4 regions of the Pseudarthrobacter adonitolis genome follow, and region 2 is predicted to be linked to each of the others. Evidence: riboswitches for the same ligand, from Rfam matches in the RefSeq annotation. Region 2 holds a riboswitch; each other region holds the start of a gene.
What was found. Region 2 has a riboswitch for cyclic di-AMP ahead of ACZYZ4_RS15105 (M23 family metallopeptidase). Riboswitches for the same ligand answer to the same signal wherever they lie in the genome.
Positions count from the first base shown of each region.

Region 1 (4,462 bases), on a different contig from region 2:
CCAAATACCACCGTGGAATGCGGCACGTCTTCCGGGTCTGGCGGGCCAATGCGATCGGAAACGAGGAACTCGCCCGCGCCTACGCGACGGACGCCCAGCACTTCTCAGGGGCGGAAAGCCACCCTTCGATTACGGCGCAGCTGGCCGCGTGCCAGGGGCATTTTGCCCTCATGCGGGGAAACCTCGCCAAGGCCTTCGCGCAGCTGTCGCGGGCAGGGGAGATAGGCCAGGCTTTCAGCAACCCCACGCTGCTCCGCTCCGAGTCCGATCTGGTGGAAGTCCTGGTCCGGCTGGGCCGGCACCGGGAGGCCGCCCAGGCGCTGTGGCACCTGGAAAGCCATGCAGTTGGCCTGCGTTCGCCCTGGCTCATGATGGCTGTCGCCCGGAGCCGGGCGATGCTGGCCGATGGTGAGCAGTCGCTCCAGCTGTTCAGTGACGCCCTCGCCGGCACAAACCCCCAGGAATCACTGCTGGAACGTGCCAGGACACTGCTGTGCTACTCCGAACGTCTCGGCGCCTTCGGCCGCCTCCGGAGCGCCCGGGACGGTCTGCTTCGAGCAAAAGTGATGTTCGACGAAGCCGGGGCCCACGCGTGGGCCCAGCACGTCGACTCGCTGCTGCTCGACGAACGTGTGGAACCGGCAGGTGCCCCCGGCAACCCCGCGATCCTGATGCTTGCAGACCACGAACGTGTGCTGGTGCGCATGGTGGCCCGCGGGATGCGGAACAAGGAAATCGCGGCCACCCTGTATGTCTCTGTCCGGACCGTGGAAGTGCGCCTCACCGCGATTTACCGGAAACTCGGAGTGGAATCACGCGCCCAGCTGACAGCCCTCGCGACGGGCAAGGAAGCCGCCCAGGCCAAGGAACAATTCGTCCTTCCCGTCCTCTAGGACATCGGCTGGGGCACAGGGCGCTGCAGGTACCCGCAATTCCCGCAGTGTTCCCTGCCGGTGCCCACACGACCGCCTGCTTTCCGCGCCGGAACGGCATGCATCGGACTAATTTTGCAGTACGGAATGCACAGACCCCGGGAGCGAAACGTGGAAAGGATTCGGACATGAGAACGGTCGCCAGAAAGGCCGGTGCCAGGTGACTGCGGAAACCGTCCTGGCCCGCATCAACGTCATGGAACCGTGGCTCGGCGACGACGAAGCCCGCGCCGTGGCCGAGGTCCTCGCCTCCGGCATGCTAACGCAAGGGCCGAAAGTGAAGGCGTTCGAGGCGAGGTTCAGCGCCCTGAAGGAGGTGCGCCACGCCGTCGCGACCTCCAGCGGCACCACCGCGCTGCACCTGGCGCTGGTGGTGGCCGGCATCGGTCCCGGCGATGACGTGGTGGTTCCATCGCTGGCCTTCATCGCCACCGCGAATGCGGTGACGTATGTCGGGGCGCGGCCGGTGTTCTGCGACGTGGATCCGGCCACCGGCACCGTGACTGCGGCTGCGGTCCGGGCGGCACTGACCCTGGACACGCGGGCCGTGATCGTGGTGGACCAGGCTGGCGTGCCGGTTGACCTGGACCCCGTCCGCGAGCTGTGCGACCGTCACGAAATCACCGTTATCGAAGACGCCGGCTGCGCTGTTGGCTCGGAATACAAGGGCAGGCCCGTGGGCACGGGGGCGGACATTGCCGTGTGGTCGTTCCACGCGGATAATGTGCTGACCACGGGCGAGGGCGGCATGCTGACAACCCACCGGGCGGACTGGGCGGCACGGGCCCGGAGCCTCCGCGGCCACTCCCTGAACGTGCCGGCGGCGGACCGTCGCCGATACAGCACGGCCGCGCCAGAGGTGTATGTCGAGGTCGGATTCGACTACCAGATGACGGATCTGCAGGCCGCCGTCGGCATCGTGCAGCTGGGCCGGCTGGGCGAGATCGTGGCTCGCCGCCGGGAGATGGCCGCAAGCTATGAGGCAGGCCTTTCCGGCCTGGCCGGGCTCCGGTTCGTGGCCGACCCACCGTACGGAACCACCAACTTCCAGTCCTTCTGGCTCGAGGTGCTCCCGGACTTCGCGACCGACCGCGAAGGGCTCCTGGCCCGCCTGGCCGATGCCGGAATTTCGGCGCGCCGCGGCACCATGGCGGCACACCGGCAGCCTGCCTACCGGTGGCGCGATACTGGCAACGCAGGGCTCCAGAACACCGAACGGCTGACGGACCGGACCCTAGTTCTCCCGATTTTCCACGGCCTGGACAACGTGGGCCTGAACCGGGTCATGAACAGCGTACGGGCGGCCGCCGGGGTACGCCGGTGAGCGAACTGGTGCTGGTCGCAGCAAGCGGGCTGGCCCGGGAGGTCCTGACCATGGTCCGCGCCAGCGGGCAGTACGACGTCGTCGGGCTGCTCGACGACGACAAGGAAATGACCGGCGTCACCGTGGACGGAGCGCCGGTGCTGGGGACCATTGACGACGCCTCCAAGTTCACGCACGCACTGGTGCTGGTATGCCTGGACTCGGGAAAATCCCGGGAAGCCGTGGTGGAACGGCTAGCGGCCCAGGGCGTGCGCGATGCCGGTACGCCACGGCGATCGACCCCACCGTGGAGTGCCCCGAGGGCTGCCGGATCGGCCGGGCCAGCATCCTGCTGCGGAATGTGACGCTGACGGCTTCGGTCACGCTTGCGGCGCATGTTGCGGCCATGCCGTCCGTGACTTTCACGCACGACGACGACGTGGCGGACTTCGCGACGTTCGCCGCCGGTGTGTCGCTGGGCGGCGGAGTCCGGATCGGCCGGGCGGCCTACCTGCGATTGAACTGCAGCGTCCGGGAACGGACCTCCGTGGGGGCCTACGCCACGGTGGGTATGGGGGCGGCCGTTTTGAGCAACGTGCCCGACGGCGAAACGTGGGTCGGCGTCCCGGCGCACCCTATCGATCAGGGTTAAACGAAGGGCAACCGAGGCCGGGCGCAAGGGGCCGCTCCGACGGCGTGACTTTCGTTACCTGATTGTGATTAATCAGGTCCGGTCATGTACGGTCGATCAAGTGGGCCGACCTTCCAGGCCCAAATCCGGGCAGACGCCAAGCTCTGCCGCTGCCCGGAGTCCACGACATCATTAGGCAGAGGCGGGGGACCCAGAGTGTCCGGGCCACGGCTTTAAAGCCGGCCCTTGGGGTGAAGCCGCATTGCGCGGCCGGATGGCCTCATCCGAATCCGACAGCTAACTCCGCAGGCGTTGAGAGGTAATCACCCATGCCTGCACCCCATGATCAGCCGCGCCCTGACGCGCGCCCCTATTCCAAAGAAGCCGCGGCGCCCACCCAGCGACGGTCTGTGCTGAAGAAGTCCGCGGGCCGTGCCAAGACCCAGCGCAACATGTCGCTGACGGCGGCCGCACTCGTCGCCCTCCTGGGAGTCGTTTCCCTCGGCCAGGTCTCCGACCAAGGGCCCCAAAGCGCCGAGTTGAGCCGCGTCGCGGACACGTCCAATCGTGCCCAGGCCCCGGGACAGGTCAAGCGCAACACCAACCCTGTTCCGGCCCCACTGCCGGCCACGGACCCCACCACCGCGCCGGCGCCGGTGCCGGCGCCTGCACCTGCTCCCGCCCCGGCATCGACGACACCTGCGCCGGCACCCGCGCCCGCGCCCGCCGTGGCACCGCTTGCAACAACCGGCGCTATGCCGGTTGGTGTGCCCGGGGCGTGGACCATGGCTTTCGCCGACGAATTCAACGGCACGGCCCTTGACACGGGCAAATGGTCCAACTGCTGGTTCTCTCCCACCTGCGGCACGATGAACAACGTTAAGACGGACCCCAATAATGTTGCCGTCTCCAATGGCACCCTTGCCCTCACGCTCAGCTCATCGACCTCTGGCGCGTTGATTTCTACAAATCCCAGAGGTGGTGCAACAACGGGCTACCAGTTCACTACCGGCTACGTCGAAGCACGAATCAAGTTCTCGGGGAACGGCACGAACATCTACAACTGGCCTGCATGGTGGACTACCGGACAGTCCTGGCCTACGAATAACGAGATTGACATTGCGGAGCCCAAGGGACCCATGACGTCTAACTACATGAACGGGGCCGGGCAGTGGCAGACGTTCCAGCCGGGAGGCTCGTGGGATAACGAATGGCACGTATTCGGCATGCAGCGAAAAGCGTCGACCACGGACATCTACATGGACGGCGTACTAGTCAAGACGTTTGTCAGCGATAATCCGGCGACCCATCCGCATTACCTCGTTCTGAATACCGGTTCCGGCCGTGGTCCAGCGGCGTACGGAGCAGCTTCACAGATGACTGTCGACTACGTGCGGGCTTGGCAGTAACCTCTCCTAAGACAGCGGACGACGGCGGGACCTCCACCGTCGTCCGCTTTCTTTAACGTTGTGTAAACCCGCAGTTGTCGGCGCCGGAACGGCGAAACGCTGGGCCGCTCCCGTAAACTCTTGTAATGAGGCTTCTGTACGTCACAGAAAGCGTGCCCAACAGGGACCCCATGCTGGGGGATGGCAG
Region 1 is NZ_JBVAYW010000004.1:105,030-109,491, reverse strand. Features, by position in the region: gene ACZYZ4_RS06560 (LuxR C-terminal-related transcriptional regulator) at 1-893, shown strand, start outside; gene ACZYZ4_RS06555 (DegT/DnrJ/EryC1/StrS family aminotransferase) at 1,129-2,256, shown strand; partial or broken gene ACZYZ4_RS06550 (PglD-related sugar-binding protein) at 2,253-2,887, shown strand; cyclic di-AMP (ydaO/yuaA leader) riboswitch at 3,028-3,192, shown strand; gene ACZYZ4_RS06545 (glycoside hydrolase family 16 protein) at 3,196-4,275, shown strand.
Region 1: it holds a riboswitch for cyclic di-AMP, as region 2 does, so the genes downstream of both, ACZYZ4_RS06545 (glycoside hydrolase family 16 protein) here and ACZYZ4_RS15105 (M23 family metallopeptidase) in region 2, are expected to answer to the same signal.

Region 2 (4,462 bases):
GAAGTGGAGGTGGCAGCCCGTGGACGCGCCCGTGGTGCCGCTCAGGGCAACCACATCGCCGCGGGCGACCGTCTGGCCCACCCTGACGCTAGCGGAGGAGAGGTGGTTGTACGTGGTTTCAAGGCCATTGCCGTGATCCACCACCACGCGGTTGCCGCCGCCGTACTGGTGCCACCCAACAGAGGTCACGGTGCCGCTGGCAGCAGCCAGGACAGAGGTTCCGCACTGTGCCACGAAGTCCTGGCCACGGTGGAAGTCGCCGGAGCCGCCGGTAATGGGGCTGACCCGGAATCCGAAGGGTGACGCCGTAGCCAGCTGGGCCAGCGGCGAACCGAGGCTTCCGGCAGAGGCGGCGCGGGTAATGGATCCTGCGGACTGGGCGCTCAGCAGCTGCTTCAGTTTACCGTCGGGATCACCTTGGGTAACCACGGACGAGCGGCTGAAATCAATTTGGGCGGCGGCTTCGGCGGTAACTTCGGGCTGCGGAGCGGCGGAAACGGACGACGCCGCCTGGCCGGGTGCCGGAGTGGCCATCACGGGGCCGGTCACAGGAACCGTCACGGTGAGAGCCAGGCCTGTTGCTGCCAAGGCGATACCGGCCTTCTGGCCGAGGCCACTGGCAGCGGCGAAATCCGTCATCTGCCTGAAGGGTCCCCGGCGGCGGCGTGCTTCCCGCTGTGGGTCGCGGGGCCTCTCCGCGGTGAAATCCTCGGCCACTCTGGGCGCCGAAGCGGGACCCACCGCGCGACGGCGGCCCCTGGAGTATTGCGTGGTCAAGAATGTTCCTCTCTGGATAGCCTGCGAAGTTAGCTGTCGGATTCGGGTCAGAGAGTTCAAAGACCCGGTCCGCCGTGACAAGCACTTTGCGCAGAGATATCCCGTGAGGATCCTTCGCTGGAAGAGGCTTGCTGCTGACGGACTTCACCCCAAGGCAGTCTTGCGACTGCCGATTGTGGTTCCCCCGCCTCTGCCAGTGGTGACTCGTGCACCTGATCCGCTGGCAGAGCTCGGCTCCGGATCAGGTAACGCTTTTGTATCGACGCTGAGCTTCAACTATAGGTGATTAAGTTGGACAGTAACAATTCCGTTATCTTTGCGAACATGGCGTCACTGCGCTATGGCGCGGCCCACGCGGGGGGGACCGCCGTCCCGTCAGCGGACCGAAACGAAGACGTGCGCTGCCACTTCCGGGGGCAGTTCGAGCGCCCCCTCTATCCCCGGAACCCGCACGGAAATGTACTCTCCCACGCGCTCCAGAGACATCGAGGCGCCGGGCCTGATTCCGCCTTCGTCCAACTGAATCAGCAGCTCAGGTTCCACCTGGATAGGCTCAGCGAGCCGGCTGACTGTCACGTTCGACGCCGGCCCGTAGCCCTGCATCGCATCAAGGAGATTAATCACATCGGCGTCAGGCAGTGCGGGCGCCGGCCCGCCCAGGGCGGCCAGCCCGGGGATGGGGTTGCCGTAGGGAGACTCGGTGGGATGGTTGAGCAATTCGTAGATGCGCTGCTCAACGCGTTCACTCATCACGTGCTCCCAGCGGCACGCTTCATCGTGGACGTAGGCCCAGTCCAGGCCAATCACATCCGCCAGGAGCCGTTCCGCCAGCCTGTGCTTGCGCATCACTTCCGTAGCGCGTTTCCGCCCGGCTTCGGTCAGCTCCAGGTGACGGTCTCCGGAGACCACCACCAGTCCGTCGCGTTCCATCCGGCCGATGGTTTGGGACACCGTGGGGCCGGAATGCCGCAGCCGTTCGGCGATGCGTGCGCGAAGAGCAACGATGTTCTCTTCTTCAAGCTCCAAAATGGTCCGAAGATACATCTCCGTAGTATCGATCAGATCCGTCATCCAGCTCAGCTCCTCGAGCACAGTACCTTGCGTTGTCCCACCGTATCGCGTCCAGCAGCGGCGAGGTCCGGTAAAAAGCTTAGCCTATTTTGAATTTGTCCGGATAATCCCCGGACGGGGACAAACGGTCTCATTGGCCGGACTATGACGGCGCCGGTTCCCGCCCAATCGAGGGTTCAGGCAGAATGAAGAAGGTCCTATGCAGTCACTGCCGACTACCGGCCACCCCACCGTCCGGACGTGAGCCACGTCCATGCCGAAATTGGAGCCCCCGTGAGCGAAACCAGCATCACTATTCCTGCCGACCTCCTGCCAAAGGATGGACGGTTCGGCGCAGGACCGTCCAAGGTCAGGCCGGAGCAGCTCGAAGCGCTCTCAGCGGCGTCCAAGACCATCCTGGGTACCTCCCACCGCCAGGCTCCGGTCAAGAACCTCGTAGGCTCCGTCCGCGAAGGCCTCAGCCAGTTCTTCCACGCCCCCGAAGGCTACGAAGTGGTCCTCGGCGTCGGCGGCTCCACCGCTTTCTGGGACGTCGCCAGCTTCGGCCTGGTGGAGAAGAAGGCCCAGCACCTGTCTTTCGGCGAGTTCGGCTCCAAGTTCGCCTCAGCCACCAACAAGGCCCCATTCCTGGACGCCTCCTCCATCATCAAGTCCGAGCCGGGCACCCGCCCGGTATCGGCCGCCGAGGCCGACGTGGATGTCTACGCCTGGCCGCAGAACGAAACCTCCACCGGTGTCGCGGCTCCGGTCAAGCGCGTGGCGGGCGCCGACGCCGGTTCCCTGGTCCTGGTGGACGCCACCTCCGCGGCCGGCGGCCTGGACGTGGACGTCTCCGAGGCTGATGTCTATTACTTCGCCCCGCAGAAGAACTTCGCGTCCGACGGCGGCCTGTGGCTGGGCCTCTTCTCCCCCGCCGCACTGGAACGCGCCGCCCGGATCAAGGCCAGCGGCCGCTGGATCCCGGACTTCCTCGACCTCCAGACCGCCATCGACAACTCCAAGCTGAACCAGACGTACAACACGCCGTCGCTCTCCACGCTGGTGACCCTCGACGCGCAGGTGCAGTGGCTGAACGCCAACGGTGGCCTGGACTTCGCGTCCGCCCGCACTGCTGACTCCGCCGGCCGGATCTACTCCTGGGCCGAGGCCTCCGAGTACGCGACCCCGTTTGTGGCCAAGTCGGAGGACCGTTCCAACGTCATCGCCACCATCGATTTCGACGACTCGATCGACGCCGCCGCGATCGCCAAGGTGCTGCGCGCCAACGGCATCGTGGACACCGAGCCGTACCGCAAGCTGGGCCGCAACCAGCTCCGGATCGCCACGTTTGTGGCCATCGAGCCGGCTGACGTCTCCGCGCTGCTGGCAAGCATCGATTACGTGGTGGGCGAACTGCGCAAGTAGCGCTCGGCGCGGGCTACCGCGGTCAGGGCTGGTCGGCGTCGTCCGGGTGTGCAACCCGGGCGGCGCCGTCGTCGTTAATGCCTGCGGCGGGACGAAGGGACTCAACGCCGAAGTACCGCAGGCCGCGGGCGCGCCTGTTGAAGGTGAGCCGAAGCTGCTGGGCGCGGATGATCCAAATCATTCCGATCACGGCGGCGATGATCCCGGAGGCGGCCGCCACGGCAAGCGACCACCGGGGGCCGGCGACGTTGGCCACCCATCCCACCAGTGGGGCGCCGATGGGTGTGCCGCCCATGAAGATGGCCATGTACAGGGCCATTACCCTTCCGCGCATGACGGGGTCGGTGGTGGTCTGGACATAACCGTTGGCACTGGTCATCATGGTGATCGCGAACAGGCCGACGGGCACCAGCGCGACGCCGAACCAGAAGTAGTCCGGGGCAAGCGCGGCCAGTCCCGACGTCATCCCAAAGGCAGCTGCCGCGCCAAAGATCATCCGCAAGCGGGGCTTTCCGCGGCCGGCGGAGAGCAGCGCGCCGGCGACGGAACCGATGGCCATGATGGAATTCATGAGCCCGAAGGCGCTGGCGTCCAGCCCGAATTCCGTGCCCACCATGGCGGCGATGAACAGCACGAAGTTAAGCCCGAGTGTTCCGACGATGAACACGGCGACGAGAACCACCACAATGTCCGGCCGGAACCTGACATAACGCAGCCCCTCCCGGATGCGACCCTTCCCCGGGGCCGCCCGGGGAAGCTGGCGCAGTGACGCGGGGGGAATCTTCCACAGGCTCAGGAGCATGGCCAGAAAGGTGCAGGTGTTGATCAGGAACACCCAGCCGGGACCTACCGCCACGGTGAGGACCCCGGCCACAGCGGGCCCGATCATCCGGGCGACATTGAAGGAGGCGCTGTTCAGGGCCACGGCGTTGGGCAGGTAGTCGTCCCGCACGAGTTCAGAAACGAAGGTCTGCCGGACCGGGGCATCGAGGGCGGAGACCATGCCCAGCAGCAGGGCGAAGGCGTAGACATGCCACAGCTGGCCGGCGCCGAGCACCACCAGGATGCCAAGGCCGGTGCTCAGGAGTGCCATCAGCGACTGCGTGATGACCAGCAGCTGCCGGCGGCTGAAGCGGTCCGCCACGAGGCCGGCGACGGGCGCCAGGAACAGCTGTGGCCCCAGCTGTAGTGCCATGGTGATGCCCATGGC
Region 2 is NZ_JBVAYW010000017.1:24,267-28,728, reverse strand. Features, by position in the region: gene ACZYZ4_RS15105 (M23 family metallopeptidase) at 1-777, opposite strand, end outside; cyclic di-AMP (ydaO/yuaA leader) riboswitch at 783-1,013, opposite strand; gene ACZYZ4_RS15100 (iron-dependent transcriptional repressor DtxR) at 1,153-1,848, opposite strand; gene serC (phosphoserine transaminase) at 2,122-3,252, shown strand; gene ACZYZ4_RS15090 (MFS transporter) at 3,275-4,462, opposite strand, start outside.

Region 3 (4,462 bases), on a different contig from region 2:
CCCAGAGGAGCGATGCCAACGAGGTCACCTCATCGTGGTCAAACTCCTTGAACTTCCTGCCGGCGTCGCGGACAGTGCCGCGTACGGCTCCGACGGACGACCCATAGGATCCAAGTGCCCCGCCCACCCGGGACTCCACGTCTTCCGCCCGGTACCAGGTTCCCTCGTCCTGCAGGGTGGCGTCGATGAAGCCGGCGGCCTCCTGCACCCTTTCGTTCACCGTGTTTTGGTTCAAGGCGCCCGCTACCGTCCCTGCCGGCCGGCAGCGGCGTGGACTATGCAGAACGGCGTCGACGGGCGGGCTTCGAGCCGTCCGTCCGCGATGGGGTCCCCGCACAGGGCGCACGTACCGTAGGTGCCCGCAGCAATCCGCGCCAAGGCCGCGTCCACCTGTTCGAGGCCCCAGCTGCTCTGCTTCAGGAGCGCCGATGCCTGCGATAGCTCGAACGCAATAGTGGAGCCCTCGGGGTCGTGCTCGTCATCCACGTTGGAATCCTGGCGTGCGCCATTGGCTGAGGAGATGTCCGCACGGAGGGCTGGAAGAAGCGCGAGTTTCCGCGCGCGCTCGTCCTCCAGCATGACCCGGAACCGTTCAAAATCGGGCATGGGAATAGCCTAGTGGTTTGGGTCTCGACAAGCGCGGCCGGTTGGAGGATGCTGGCAATCGTAAGCGCCTCAGATGCCGTCTGGCAGCCAGGGACAGACAGCTGATGGACACAAACTCCACAGAGAAAGTCTGCGTGTCATGCCTACAAACATCGTCACCGAGCTGGCAGTCAAGTCCCACAACACGCCGGATGAGAAGCGCCGCCCGGACAAAACCGAAGTGGACCTCGTCAACCTGGGCGACTACACGGTTGGCCGGTTCACGTTCAATCCAGGCTGGCGCTGGTCGGACTGCATCAAGCCGGTGGTCCAGACCGAGTCCTGCCAGAACAACCACGTCGGTTACTGCGTTTCCGGGGCCCTCAACGTCGAGACCACCGATGGCAATCGGATCAACATCAGCGCCGGCGACTCCTACACCATTCCGCCAGGGCATGACGCCTGGGTGGACGGCGATCAGGCCTTCGTCGGAATTGAATTCCTCAGCGCCGCGGAATTCGCCAAAGCCCCGGGAACGTGACCCGACTGCCGTCCCAGAGCAGGTCAGTACCAGTTCTTGGCCACGGAATGGTTCCACGCGCCGCAGGGTGACCCGTAGCGGTCCGCGATGTACGACAGTCCCCAATTGACCTGAGTCCGGTAGCTGGTGAGCCAGTCACTCCCGGCGCTGCCGTACTTACTGGCCGGCAGCGCCTGAGCGATCCCGTATGCGCCCGAGTAGGGGTTGGTGGCAGTGGTCAGCCAGTTGGATTCCTTGGTCCACAGCGACGCCAGGCACTGGAACTGGTCCTGGCCCCAGCCGTAGGCTCCCAGCTGGCCGGCCGCGTAGTTTTTTGCGCCAGCGGGGTCGTTCACAGCGCCGCCCGGCACAGAAGGCACGACGACGACGGGCGGCGGTGGCGGCGTCGGGCTGGGGACGGGAGCGGGGGCGGGCACTCCCGGTACAGCCGGTGGGGCCGGCGCCGGGTTCACAGGTTTCTGCGCGGCAGCGAGGGCAGCCGCCTTGGCTGCCGCCTCCGCCAGTTGGCGTGCCTGTTCCTGGGCTGCGGCCCGTTTGGCGGCCTGCGCCGTTTCGTACGCGGCCAAGGCTGCCTGGCCCTGCCGGAACTCCCCCTCCACCGCAGCGGTGGTGCCCTTGAGGGAGGCCAACTGCGCGGTCAGTTCCTGGCCGTGCTCCTCCTGCTCCGCGATCTGCCGGGACATCGCCTGCTGGGCGGACTGGGCGGCGTCGAGCTTGGTCCTGGCCTCCCCGGCCAGGCGCTCACGTTCGGCCCTGGCTGTCTGCTCCTGCTCAGCCAGGGCGCGGGAAATGCGTTCAGCGGCTGCGGATTTGTGCACTAGGGCAGCAGTCTTGTCGCTGACGATCTGGACGATGTTCAGGCCTTGGATGCTGTTGGTCTGCACAGCGTCGAGGGCAACGAAGAAACCCATATTGGTGCCACCAGTCTTGTACGACTGGGCTGCCAGGGCACCGATTTCCTTTTTGTACTGTCCCAGTTCGGCCGTGGCGCGTGCAGTCTGGGCGGTCAGGGCGTCCACGGTAGACGTGGCGGCCTGAAGCGCCACTTCGGCCAGGGCGTACTCGGCGGCGGACGTCACGGCCGCATTGCCCAGCGCCTCTGCTCCGGTCTGGAGCCCGCCCAGCAGCCCGGTGATCCTGGCGACCTCTGCCGCTTTGCCGGCTTCGCTTTGCTTGGCGTTCTGCACGTCCTGCCAGGAGGGATAGCCACCCGGCGGCGCGTCGTCGGCGGCATGTGAGGGAAGCAGCGCAACCGACCCGGCCAGGGCAACGGCCAGCATTCCGGCGAGGGCGGGCAGCCGCATTTTTTGAACAAACCGGGACATAGTTGGTGAGCTTACCGGGCATATACGGATTACAGGGCCTGACCTGCAACATCGTTACCGAGGAGTAGCGCATCCGTGCTGAAAGACGGGTGGATTCCAGGCCTACATTCCGTTATCGGAATGTGACATTGCCGCCGAATAGAAGTTATGGTCATGCGGTGGCCTGGCTCAAGCCGGGACATTCCCGCCAGTATGCCGAGCCCTGCCGCTGACCGGGATCCAGTCGCTTTCCAACTGGCAGGGACGGGGGAACCACGTTTCCACGGCTTTTCGAAGCCTTGGGGTTAAGTCAGTATCGCTCCGTCCTGTGCGGAATCGATGCCGGCCGGGTATCTCCGACCCGAACCCGACAGCTCACCCCGCAGGCATGGGAGAGGCGATCAACCGTGTCCAATATTTCAACTGCCGCACGCCACCGTGCGGTTCCTGCCAGCTCTACCGTCCTCGTTGGCCTGTCTTCAACGGCCAAAGCCCACGCCCTGACGTTCGGCCGGCCGGCCCTGGTGGCTGTTGCCGCCTCCGGCCTGCTGTTCAGCATCGGCGCCCCGGCGCAGGCCGGCGTCCACGGCCCCGACAATTCCGGGACTGTCAACGTTCAGGGCCAGGTCAGCGCACCTGCCCCGGCCGCAGTTGCCCCGGCACCCGCCGCGGCCAACGTTCACACTGTCGTTTCAGGCGACACACTGGGCGCAATTTCCACCAAGTACGGCGTCGCACTCAACGACGTGCTGGCTGTCAACGGCCTGACGATGACCACCATCATCTACCCCGGCGACCAGATCCAGATCCCCGGTGCCGGCTACACAGCACCGGCCCCGGCGGCGAAGGCCGCCGCGGCCCCGGCCGCCCCAACCAACACCGGCATCCAGCTGGCCTCAACGTCCGCACCGGCGGCACAGGCGCCGGCCGGCTCACTCGGCGCGGCCATCCTGGCTTCCGCCAATTCCCAGCTCGGCCTCCAGCAGGACTGCACTGCCATGGTGGAGAAAGCGCTGCGCTCGGTCGGTAAGAGCGTGGGAGACCTGGCGCCGGGCCAGTTCTACCAGTACGGCACGGTGGTGGGCACGCCTGCCGCCGGTGACCTGGTCATCACGGCCGGCCATGTGGGCGTCTACGCCGGCAACGGCCAGGTTGTCAGTGGCGGGGTGGACGGTTACAAGACCGAAGTCCACTCCATCAGCTGGCTCTCCGGAGCGTCCTTCGTCCGCGTAGCGTGATCCGGCCGTGCACGACGGCGGCGGGTGGCACCCAGCTGCGCGCCGCCGTCGTCCACCCCTTGTGTTCACTCAGGTCCCGCAGAAGGTCCGGTAGCTCCCGAAGGTTTCAGGGGCGGGGCCTGCGTAGCGTTCCAGGCCGGGCCGCGGCGTGTACGGATCCGCAAGGACGTTCACCAAGAGGTTGAAGGGGTCCAGGTCGCCTGCAACAGCAGCGTCAAGGGCCTCCTCCACCAGATGGTTCCTGGGGATGTAGACGGGGTTGACCCGGTCCATCAGGTCCGCATCCGGCACCAGGTCCAGCCACGGTTCGGCCCAGGCGTCGAAGGCTCCCGGGTCCGCGAACATGGCCCGGGCAGTTTCCGGGGTACCGCGGGCCGCCGAACCAAGGCTCCGGAAGAAGGACGTGTAATCCACCTGACCTTCCTGAAGCAGGCCCAGCACGCCGTCCACCAGAGGCGACGCGACGTCGTCGTGCGTGTCCGCGCGCAGCCCAAGCTTGGATTTCATGCCGGCTGACCAGGCCGCGCTGTACAGCGTGCGGAAGGCGCCGAGGGACTCTACGGCGAGCGCAACGGCCTGATCCTGCTCTTCATGGAACAGGGGCAGGAGTGCTTCGGCAAGCCGGGTGAGGTTCCATTCGGCAATGAGCGGCTGGTTGCCGTAGGCGTACCGTCCGCCCTCGTCGATGGAGCTGTAGACGGCGGCCGGGTTATACGCGTCCATAAACGCACACGGTCCGTAGTCGATGGTCTCGCCTGAGATGGTCATGTTGTCGGTGTTCATCACGCCGTGGA
Region 3 is NZ_JBVAYW010000002.1:320,648-325,109, forward strand. Features, by position in the region: gene ACZYZ4_RS04070 (DNA alkylation repair protein) at 1-220, opposite strand, end outside; gene ACZYZ4_RS04075 (TraR/DksA family transcriptional regulator) at 244-606, opposite strand; gene ACZYZ4_RS04080 (cupin domain-containing protein) at 746-1,126, shown strand; gene ACZYZ4_RS04085 (coiled-coil domain-containing protein) at 1,150-2,451, opposite strand; cyclic di-AMP (ydaO/yuaA leader) riboswitch at 2,666-2,834, shown strand; gene ACZYZ4_RS04090 (C40 family peptidase) at 2,838-3,668, shown strand; gene ACZYZ4_RS04095 (protein adenylyltransferase SelO) at 3,738-4,462, opposite strand, start outside.
Region 3: it holds a riboswitch for cyclic di-AMP, as region 2 does, so the genes downstream of both, ACZYZ4_RS04090 (C40 family peptidase) here and ACZYZ4_RS15105 (M23 family metallopeptidase) in region 2, are expected to answer to the same signal.

Region 4 (4,462 bases), on a different contig from region 2:
AATGGGAGTTATTGTCCGCCAAGGGTGCGTAAATGGGCCATATTGGCGAACAATCTTCGCTCTTTCGCGATGCTAAGCCCTCGAAATTCACTGTGCCGTGACTTGCCGAAGTTGCTTGTTGCCTTTGCCGCCTGTCCAGCGGAAACGCCGCCGGCCCGCGCATTGTCGGCGTCCCGCTCGCCCACCCGGGACGGCTCCCCCATCCGCGCCCTGGTGGTTGACGACAAACCCAGCCTTTCCGAACTCATGAGCATGGGGCTGCGCATGGCCGGATGGTCCGTTTGCCGTGGCTTCGGATGGCCGGGAGGCCGTCAAGCACGCCAAGGAGTTCCGCCCGGACGTCCCGGTGCTGGACGTAATGCTGCCAGGGTTCAACGGCGTTGAGCTGCTGGGCAGGATCCGCGACTTCGCACCGGAGGTACCTGCGCTTTTCCTGACCGCCAAGGACGCCGTCCAGGACAGGATCGTGGGCCTGGCGGCCGGCGGGGACGAATACGTGACCAAGCCCTTCAGCGTGGAGGAGGTCCTGCTGCGGCTGCACAGGTGGACCTCACACAACTCGTGATCGAAACCGTCAGGGACGAGAAAGTCATCGCCCCGGACCACCACTGGCGCCTTGAACTGCCTGACGAGTTGAACTGCCTGACGAGCCGCTCGCCGTCACCGGTGATGCGACCCATCTGCGGCAGGTGCTGGTCAACCTTCTCTCCAACGCGCGCAAGCACACGCCGCCGGGAACCACCGTCGTCACCGCTGTCACGAAGTCTGCCGATGGCAACGCGGCGGTGACGGCAACGGACGACGGCGGCGGCATCCCTGCGGAGTTCGCGGACCATGCTTTCTCCCGGCTTGCCCGCGCAGACCCCGGCCCGCAAGGGCATGGCGCCGGCCTCGGGCGCCGCGGCGTCGGAAGGCACCACTGGCCCGGGCCTGTCCATTGTCCAGTCCAACACGAAGGCCCACGGCGGGAGCGTGGAAGTGACATCGCGGGCAGGTCGGACAGAGTTCGCCTTACTCCTCCCTACCGGCGCCGTGGCACGAACCGACGCCCGATCACAGCAAGGCGACACACCGTCGTCGTGATTTCTGTTACCAAAATGTGACTTAAGCTTCCGGCTCCTGTAGCGTCGAACAGGTGCGGATCCCGTTCGGGCCGCATATCCGGATGACGCCAAGCTCTGCCGCTTCCCGGATTCCGATTTCAGAGGCAGAGGCGGGGGACCCACCGTCCCGGGCACCAAGTGCCCTTTGGGGTTAAGCCAACACGTGGTTGTGCCGTGTGGCCGGATGCCCTCATCCGAACCCGACAGCTAACTCCGCAGGTGTGAGAGGCGATCCATCATGTCTGAATTCAAGGTACAAACGCGCCCGCAGGGCGACACAAAGTCCGATAGCCACCGTAAGCAAACCCGCTTCAGTGCGGCAATGTCCCCACTGTCCAAGGTGGCCCGGATTCCCTCCGTGGGCCAGCGCGCCGCGGTGTTTGCCACGGCGGGCGCCCTGCTGATCGGGGTCAGCGCCGCTGGACACGCTTCCGAGTCTGCATCGCTTGCGGCCAGCGCGGACCAGGCCGCCGAAGAAACCGGCGCCCAGTCGAAACTGAGCTTCGAAGCAGCCCAGATCCAGCCCCCGGCCACCCCGGAAGCTGCGCCAGCCGAAATCAACGTCGCGCCCCAGGCTGCCGCCCCGGCACCTGCCCCGGCCCCAGCTCCGGCTCCGGCTCCCGAGCCCGCCCCCGCACCTGTTGTGCCCGTCAACGACCCCGCCGGGGCACAAGCCTACGCCGCCAGCCAGCTGGCGACCTACGGCTGGTCCGCCGACCAGATGCAGTGCCTGCAGACGCTGTGGACCAAGGAATCCGACTGGTCCACCACGGCCACCAATGCCAGCAGCGGCGCGTACGGCATCGTCCAGTCGTTGCCCGCTGAAAAGATGGCGAGCGCCGGCGCGGACTACCTCACCAATTACCGCACGCAGATCAACTGGGGCCTGAACTACATCCAGGAGCGGTACCAGTCACCGTGCGGCGCGTTGAACTTCCACCTGTCGCACAACTGGTACTAGGCAAACTCCCCCGCGCCGGGGCATCCCGGCGCGGGGGTCAGGGGTTCCCTGCCCAGCGGCTCCGGGCCATACTTGGGCCATGAAATTCACCACCACCATCCTGGGCAGCGGCAACAAGGCGGGCATTGAGGTTCCGGAGGAGGTCATCTCGGCTCTCGGCGCAGGCAAGCGTCCGCCGGTTGTGGTGACCATCAACGGAAAGAGCTACCGGAGCAGCATCGCGGTCATGGGCGGACAGAACCTGATCGGGGTGAGCACCGCTAACCGGGAATTCACCGGAGTTGCCGCTGGCGACACCGTCGAGGTCGACGTGGAACTGGACACCCAGCCGCGCATCATCGAGGTCCCCGACGATCTGGCCGCCGCCCTGGCCGCCGAACCCGACGCGCAGGCGTTCTACGCCACGCTGAACTACAGTACGCAGCGCCGGTACGTGGAGCCAATCGGCGATGCCAAGACGGACGAAACCCGGGCCCGGCGGATCACGAAGATGGTCACCGCCCTCAAAGCCGGAAAGAAATGATCTGCCGTCCCCTGGCGTCCGTTTCCACGGAGACGCGCACAGCACTGTAGTCCGGGATGTGGAGCAGGCCTGCCGGCAAATCGCCCGTATTGGGACCCACGGCCACCGTCCGGATACCGGCGGCAACGCCTGCCGCGATTCCGGCGGGCGCGTCCTCGAACACCACGGCGTCCTCCAGCTTCACGCCCAGCAGCCCGGCTGCCATCAGATACCCTTCCGGGTGCGGCTTGCCTCGTGTGACCAAGTCCGCCGTCACGGCCGTGGCCGGCATGGCCAGTCCCGCGGCGTCCATGCGGATGTCCGCGAGGTCCTGTCCGCTGAAGTCACCAGCGCCACTGCCTGGGCGGGCAGGCTGCGGAGCAGCTCGGCAGCCCCCGGCAACGCGACGATACCGGCAGTCCGCACCCTTTCCATGTCGCCGAGTTCGGCAGTGAGCGCCACGACATCGGCCCCCGCCGGGGCGAACCTACGCACGGTGTCGGCAGCCTGGACGCCGTGCGAAGTGCGCAGGATTTCGGCGATGTCCAGACCGTACCGGACAGCGAATTCTCCCCAGACCTCCTCCACTACTGCCGTCGAGTCCACCAGCGTGCCGTCCATATCGAAATGGACGGCCCGGCAGGTCAGTGTTCGTGTAGCGGCAGGTGTTCGTGTGGCGGCAGGTGTGGGGATTTTCATGCTGCCTATTTTGCCTCAGGCGTCACGGCCCGGGATGTACTGCACGGCCCACTTGTTGCCGTCGGGATCGGCGAAATAGACGAAGTGCCCCCAGTCCTGCACGTCAATATCGCTGACCTCCACTCCGTTGCCCTTGAGGTGGTCGTGGGCAGCCTGGATGTCGCTGACCACCATCTGCAAGCTTGGGGCCGTACCCGAAGGGGCGTCATTGAGGCCCTCGCCAATACAAATGGAGCAGGCGGATCCCGGCGGGGTCAGCTGGACGAAGCGGATGCCATCCATGGGCCGCTCGTCGAAATCCGGGTTGAATCCAACTTTGTTGACGTAGAAATCCTTGGCTCGGTCCACGTCGGATACGGGCACAAAAACGAGTTCAAGTTTCCAGTCCATGCGCCACAGGCTAACGGCGGCGGCAGGAAAGCGGAAGACCTAAATTCTGGAGGAGCCCCGTACTAGCCGGCGATGCCGTACAGGCGGTCGCCGGCGTCGCCCAACCCGGGAACGATGTAGGACTTCTCGTCGAGCCGTTCGTCAATGGAGGCCAGCACGATGGTCACATTGGCCTCGGCAAGTTCCTCTTCGAGCTTGGCCAGGCCTTCCGGCGCGGCCAGGAGGCAAATGCACGTGACGTCGGAAGCCCCGCGTTTGAAGAGGAACTTGATGGCTTCGCGCAGGGTTCCGCCGGTAGCAAGCATGGGATCCAGCACAAAGATCTGCCGGTCCGTCAGGTCTTCCGGGAGTCGCTCCGCATAGGTGATGATGTCCAGGGTTTCCTCGTCGCGCGCCATGCCCAGGAAGCCCACCTCAGCGGTGGGGACCAGCTTGGTCATGCCCTCGAGCATGCCGAGTCCAGCACGCAGGATGGGGACCACCAGAGGCGTGGGCTTGGTGAAAGCTGTGCCCACTGTGGTGCTGACCGGGGTTTCGATGGTGACCGGCTGGGTGCGGACCTCACGGGTAGCCTCGTAGGCCAGGAGCGTCACTAGCTCTTCCGTCAGCTGCCGGAAGACCGGTGACGAAGTGTTCTTGTCCCGCAGGACGGTGAGCTTATGGGCGACCAGCGGGTGGTCCACAACGAGAGTGCGCATGCGTCAAAACTATCACCCGCACGGACGGCCTCCGGCCGGGAATCAGCTCGACTGTTCGTCCCGGAGGGCGGGGTGTTCGAACGTTGGCGCCGGCCCCGCATGCTCGCGT
Region 4 is NZ_JBVAYW010000016.1:5,550-10,011, reverse strand. Features, by position in the region: partial or broken gene ACZYZ4_RS14685 (response regulator) at 163-544, shown strand; partial or broken gene ACZYZ4_RS14680 (sensor histidine kinase) at 520-1,083, shown strand; cyclic di-AMP (ydaO/yuaA leader) riboswitch at 1,184-1,336, shown strand; gene ACZYZ4_RS14675 (aggregation-promoting factor C-terminal-like domain-containing protein) at 1,342-2,064, shown strand; gene ACZYZ4_RS14670 (DUF1905 domain-containing protein) at 2,144-2,587, shown strand; gene ACZYZ4_RS14665 (HAD-IA family hydrolase) at 2,568-2,879, opposite strand; gene ACZYZ4_RS14660 (HAD family hydrolase) at 2,840-3,265, opposite strand; gene ACZYZ4_RS14655 (VOC family protein) at 3,281-3,655, opposite strand; gene upp (uracil phosphoribosyltransferase) at 3,718-4,353, opposite strand; gene ACZYZ4_RS14645 (phosphatase PAP2 family protein) at 4,396-4,462, opposite strand, start outside.
Region 4: it holds a riboswitch for cyclic di-AMP, as region 2 does, so the genes downstream of both, ACZYZ4_RS14675 (aggregation-promoting factor C-terminal-like domain-containing protein) here and ACZYZ4_RS15105 (M23 family metallopeptidase) in region 2, are expected to answer to the same signal.